Cellulosilyticum sp. I15G10I2: one gene and its partner. Each later gene encodes a partner of the first gene's protein in a complex. Links are inferred from orthologs where the notes say so. Each region holds a gene or a part of one and is shown on either strand. Other genes may lie near its edges.

What was found.
Region 2: the proteins of groL (region 1) and metK are in contact, whole or in part, in a cryo-EM structure (PDB 8P4O), measured with the Escherichia coli proteins. The link is inferred for Cellulosilyticum sp. I15G10I2 from one-to-one orthologs.

What each region holds. Positions count from the first base shown.
Region 1 is NZ_FMMP01000016.1:189,488-192,816, reverse strand. The notes cover bases 61-3,049. They hold groL (chaperonin GroEL), read left to right. Parts: upstream 61-732; coding sequence 733-2,367; downstream 2,368-3,049. Other genes in these bases: BN3326_RS16195 (undecaprenyl-diphosphate phosphatase), read right to left, coding at 2,457-3,049; BN3326_RS16205 (co-chaperone GroES), read left to right, coding at 427-711; BN3326_RS16210 (DNA-3-methyladenine glycosylase family protein), read left to right, coding at 61-214. In the rest of the region: more of BN3326_RS16210, read left to right, coding at 1-60; more of BN3326_RS16195, read right to left, coding at 3,050-3,311.
Region 2 is NZ_FMMP01000009.1:103,031-106,205, forward strand. Bases 162-2,996 are described here. They hold metK (methionine adenosyltransferase), read right to left. Parts: upstream 2,256-2,996; coding sequence 1,068-2,255; downstream 162-1,067. Other genes in these bases: BN3326_RS09125 (hypothetical protein), read right to left, coding at 162-861; BN3326_RS09135 (rod-binding protein), read right to left, coding at 2,578-2,979; BN3326_RS09140 (flagellar hook-basal body protein), read right to left, coding at 2,992-2,996. Also shown: more of BN3326_RS09125, read right to left, coding at 1-161; more of BN3326_RS09140, read right to left, coding at 2,997-3,175. UniProt on the Escherichia coli protein: Catalyzes the formation of S-adenosylmethionine (AdoMet) from methionine and ATP.

The DNA of each region.
Region 1 (3,329 bases):
TGCAGATTGTATATTATTATTCGCTTATTCAAAAACAGAGGTTTTTCCTACAGATGTATGGATTAAAAGAGTAATAGAAGGGATATACTTTAAAGGCAAAGATGTAAATTTATCTGAAATACAAAGCTTTGCAAAAGAGTACTTTGGAGACTTAGCAGGCTATGCACAGCAGTATTTATTTTTTTATGGAAGAGAAAATAATCTTTTTAAATAATAAAATAAAAACGAGTGAAAAAGGCTAAAAACAAAAGAAAATAAAAGAAATTTAATCAAAAGTGATTAAAAAATATTAAAATCGTAAAAAATTACATTTGCATAAATGTAATTTATACCATAATATTATAAATATGATTAGCACTCTATCAAAGTGAGTGCTAACAAAACCACAAAAATTATTTATAACTATATAAAAGGAGGTCTTTCTTAATGAATTTAAAACCATTAGCAGATCGAGTTGTTATCAAACACCTTGAAGCTGAAGAAAAAACAAAATCAGGCATTATCTTAACAGGTACTGCAAAAGAAAAACCACAAGAAGCTGTTGTAGTAGCAGTAGGACCTGGTGGCATTGTAGATGGTGAAAAGGTAGAAATGCAAGTTAAAGTTGGAGATAAAGTGATTTACTCTAAATATGCAGGTACAGATGTAACAGTAGATAAAGAAGAATACGTTATCGTTAAGCAAGGCGATATTTTAGCAATTGTAGAATAATTAAAGGGAGGCAATATAAAAATGGCAAAGCAAATTCGTTTTGGAATAGAAGCTAGAAAATCACTTCAATCAGGAGTAGATCAATTAGCAGATGCAGTAAAAGTAACTTTAGGACCAAAAGGTCGTAATGTTGTATTAGATAAATCATATGGTATACCTCTTATTACAAATGATGGAGTATCTATAGCAAAAGAAATAGAACTCGAAGATCCATTTGAAAATATCGGTGCACAACTTGTAAAAGAAGTTGCAACAAAAACAAATGACGTAGCAGGAGACGGTACAACAACAGCGACAGTACTTGCTCAAGCTATGATCACAGAAGGGCTTAAAAATGTTGCAGCAGGTGCAAATCCAATTATTATTCGTCGTGGTATGCAAGCAGCAACTCTTGTAGCAGTTGATGCTATTAAAGGCATGAGTAAACCTGTAGACAGTAAAAATCATATCGCAAGAGTAGCTGCTATTTCAGCAGGTGATGATGAAGTAGGAAATCTCATTGCTGATGCTATGGAGAAAGTATCTAATGATGGTGTAATCACTGTAGAAGAATCAAAAACAATGATTACTGAGTTAGATGTCGTAGAAGGTATGCAATTTGACAGAGGTTATTTATCTGCTTATATGGTAACAGATACAGAGAAAATGGAAGCTGTTATGGAAAATCCATATATTTTAATTACAGATAAAAAAATCACTAATATTCAAGAAATTTTACCAGTCCTTGAGCAAATTGTTCAAACAGGCGCACGTCTTCTCATTATTGCAGAAGATGTAGAAGGTGAAGCTTTATCTACATTAGTAGTTAATAAACTACGTGGTACATTTAACTGTGTGGCTGTTAAAGCACCAGGCTTTGGAGATAGAAGAAAAGAAATGCTTCAAGATATTGCAACACTTACAGGTGGAACAGTAATATCAGAAGAAGTAGGTCTAGACCTTAAAGAAGCTACGGTAGAACACTTAGGCCGTGCAGCAAGCATCAAAGTAAACAAAGAAAACACAGTTATTATAGATGGTGCTGGAGATAAAGAAGATATCAAAAACAGAGTATCTTTAATTCGTCGTCAAATAGAAGAAACAACATCAGATTTCGATAGAGAAAAACTTCAAGAAAGACTTGCGAAACTTGCAGGTGGTGTGGCAGTGATCAAAGTTGGGGCTGCTACAGAAACTGAAATGAAAGAAAGAAAACTTCGTATAGAGGATGCGCTTGCAGCAACCCGTGCAGCAGTAGAAGAAGGTATTATTGCTGGTGGTGGAAGCACCTATATTCATATTATTAAAGAAGTTGAAAAACTTATTGCTGATAAATCAGGAGACGAAAAAACAGGAGTACGTATCATCTTAAAAGCACTAGAGTCTCCACTTCGTCAAATCGTATCTAATGCAGGTCTTGAACCAGCAGTTATTATCAATAAAGTTAAAGAACTTCAAAAAGGAATGGGCTTTAATGCACTTACAGAAGACTATGTAGATATGATCGAAGGCGGCATTATTGACCCAACTAAAGTTGTAAGAAGTGCTCTTCAAAACGCTACATCAGTAGCAGCTACATTCTTAACAACAGAGTGTATTGTAGCAGATATTAAATCAAATGAACCAGCTATGCCAGCAGGTGGTATGGGCGGCATGGGCGGTATGGGGATGATGTAATTTAACATCAACCATTATTCGCACAAAAATTAATTATATAAATGAAGAGTGTCCACAATACTTTGTGGACACTCTTCATTTATTAAAGATTATATTGGGATAAAAAGTCCAAAGGCCCCAAGCGCCAGTACAATAAAAGCAAAGATCATTCTATAAACTGCAAAAATTTTCATAGGCTTTTTCTTTAGGTAATTTAAGAAGCTATCAATAACAATCAGTGCGACAATAAAAGAAACTACAAATCCAATTGCCAGAGAAGCCCATTCCATTATGGAAAGCTTAGCTCTCATCTCAAGTATATTAAGTAAGCTTTGTCCAAACATGACCGGGATAGCAAGAAAAAATGAATACTCAGCAGCTGCAACGGTTGAGAAGCCAGCTACCCAGCCCCCTATAATAGTAGAAGCTGATCTTGACATACCAGGAATAATAGATAAAACTTGAAATAGTCCTACAACAAGTGCTTGCCAAGGTTTGATAGGTGTATCTGAAAGGGACCGGTTATCATTGATTCGAAGCTTACTCTCGGCATAAATCATCCATATCCCACCTATAAATAAGGCACAGGCTACTACAAGCGGATTAAATAACTTTTCTTTAATGAAGTCATTATATTTGATACCTATTATACCTGCAGGAATACAAGAAATAAGAATCATTGTCCAAAAATAAATACCACTTTTAGCAAGCACAGTTTTTTTGCCAGGAAATAGATTTTGTATTGTATCTATTATTTTGGCACGATACAATACAACGACAGCAAGAATAGCACCAAGCTGGATGACCATATTAAACATATCCACATAATCTTTATCGGCATTGTTATAAAATTTAAGTAAATTAGAAAAAATAATAAGATGGCCCGTAGAAGATACAGGCAGAAATTCTGTTATACCTTCGATTACACCAAGAACTGCAGCTTTTAAAGCGAAAAGTAAATCCAAAATCATATCCTCCTCACG
Region 2 (3,175 bases), on another replicon or contig:
ACTTTTTTTAGAATCGGCATTTACGGCCATATTCAAATTGATCTTTTCTTCACCAAAGGCAAACTTAAGTGCAATATCCATATCTTCTTTATATGTATTATCCTCAAAAACATATTTTAGCGTTGCCTTACTGCCAGCTAACATAGGTTTTACCATCTCCTGACCTTGTACTAGCGCAAGTTCAACTTCTTCTTTATTCTCATCTATATCTTTTTGTGTCACACCTGTACCACTAAGTTCATTAATAGCATCCATGTTATTCATAACTTCTTTTATAAACTGTACTGATAAATCTACCATTTGATCACTATTAAGTTCTATTGTGTATGTTCTGCCATTTTGAGTAACAGGTACTTTTACCTCAGAACCTTTAAATAAAGCTTCTGTAAGCGCCATAGCCTTTTTTTGATCTAACATAGCGGCTTGCGTGCCTGTATTTAGATCAATCCCAATAAACTCTGCCTCAATACTGTTTAACGCCTCAGATATCGGAGCCCCAGAAACTTGCATTAACTCTGTAAAATATGTTTTGCTGATATAAAGTGTTTGATTATCAACATACATTTTAACTGGTGACATTTTAACATCTAGGCTCATATTGCTGAATTTAATCGTATTAATTTGCATTTCTACGTAAGCTTGTGTTTCTTTTGTATTAGCATATCCACTAAAGTCTGCCCCTAGTTCAAACTTTTGCCCCTGAACCTCAGCAGTTACTAGTACGTTTCCTTTACTTTCTGCATACTCCCATGCAGATGTTTTTTTCATTTCTTCATATAGATTAAGCCCCTCTGTGCTACATCCCACAGTTCCAAGTAACATCAACAATGTCATAATTACTGCTATTAATTTTTTCTTCATAACAAACCTCCATCTTCACTTTAATTACTCGTTCTAGTTAATTATAGTAAACAAATTTGGAAATTTCAAGGAAAATCTCCCTATTAAGTTTATATTACATTCTGATTACGAGCCTGCCGCTTTAACTTCAAACCACATGTTTACTGATATGAAGCAGGGCCAACTATTAAAAAATAGCTGGCCCTGCTTCATATCGTTTATATAAATTATTTTATTTCAGCTTTTAATACATCAACTTTATCTGTTCTTTCCCATGGAAGATCTATATCAATACGTCCAAAATGACCATATGCAGCTGTTTGTTTATAAATAGGCTGTCTTAGATCTAACATTTTAATAATCCCCGCTGGTCTTAGATCAAAGTGCTTATTCACAATTTCAACTAAGGCTTCATCACTTACACTACCTGTTCCATGGGTATTAATAAGTACAGAAACTGGTTTTGCAACACCTATTGCATAAGCAAGTTCTATCTCACATTTTTTAGCAAGGCCTGCTGCCACTATATTTTTTGCTACATATCTAGCTGCATAAGCTGCTGAGCGGTCTACTTTTGTTGGATCTTTCCCTGAGAAAGCACCTCCGCCGTGGCTTGCATAGCCGCCATAAGTATCTACGATAATTTTACGGCCTGTAAGTCCTGAGTCCCCTACTGGTCCACCAATTACAAAACGTCCCGTTGGATTAATAAAATACTTTGTATCTGCATCTAATAGTTCAGCTGGTATAATCGGTTTAATAACATGTTCCATAATATCAGCATGAATTTGTTCTTGTGTCACTTCTGCTGCATGCTGTGTGGATACAACAACTGCATCTATTCTTACGGGTTTATCATTTTCATATTCTACGGTTACTTGTGTTTTGCCATCTGGTCTTAAATAGCTAAGTGTTTCATTTTTACGTACTTCTGATAACTTTTTAGAAAGTCTATGTGCAAGAGATATCGGCATTGGCATAAGTTCTGGTGTTTCATCACAAGCAAAACCAAACATCATCCCTTGATCTCCAGCACCTATCGCCTCAATAGCACTATCTGACATTTCACCACGTTTTGCTTCTAAGGCCTTATCAACCCCCATTGCAATATCTGCGGATTGTTCGTCTAATGCAACAATAACGCCGCATGCGTGTCCGTCAAAGCCAAAGTCTGGATTATTATAACCTATTTCATTAATAGTATCTCTTACTGTTTTATTGATATCAACATAGCAACTTGTTGATATTTCTCCCATAACAAGTACAAGGCCTGTTGTAAGTGCTGTTTCACAAGCTACTCTAGCCTGTGGATCTTGTGCATAAATTGCATCTAATACCGCATCTGATATTTGATCTGCCATTTTATCTGGATGCCCCTCTGTTACTGATTCCGATGTAAATAATCTTTTTGCCATTTTTTACTCCTCCTTTTAATTTTACGATTTGGCTCATTGGCTCCACAACTACGTTGTAGCAGCATTTGCAATAAGCTATTCTTACTGTTAGGATTAACAGAAAGCAAATAAAAAAACCTCATTAAAATGAGGTTAATAGTATGCGATCATTCATCCTCATCTTACGCATAAAATATGCGTGGGAATTGGCACCTTAGCTTATGCTAGGTTGCCGGGTTTCATAGGGCCCAGTCCCTCCACCTCTCTGGATAAGAATTTATTCAGTTATAGTTCATAATATAGTCTACCACTCAAATATAACATTGTCAATATAGATCGTTTTTTATACTTCTTGGTCAATATTTATACTATTTTGATTATCTGTTTTTATCTGCTTTGCATAGACATTAGTCATCTGCTTATACATCATATCCGCCAAGCCAATACCACCAGCTTTTGCCATATCTTCTGACTGATTATTAATGATATAATCCTCGAAGGTTTTTTCATAGTCCCCCTTTGGTATTAGCCCATCTTCTGATACCATAGACTTTTTCATTTGTTTAAAAAGCTGTGAAAGCATATAGCTCTCTAACTTCACACATGCATCTTTCAAGGCTTTATCATCTTGTTCCCTTGCTGCTTGCTCAAAAATAGCATCAAAGTCTTTGGTTTGCTCTTGCTCTATTTTGCTCGTTATTTGCTGCCCTAGGATAGGGTTAAATTGCAATGAATTGATTTCCACTTATTTCCCTCCTTAGCTACGCTTAAGATCATTAGCTTGCTGAAGCATCGTATCTACCGTTTTGATTGATGTTGAGTTAAGTTCATAAGCCCTTTGCGCTACAATTAGCTTTACCATTTCCTCTGCTACTTGTACATTAGACCCTTCTAGATAACCTGTTCTGATACTGCTTCTAATAAGCCCATCTTCTTCGCCT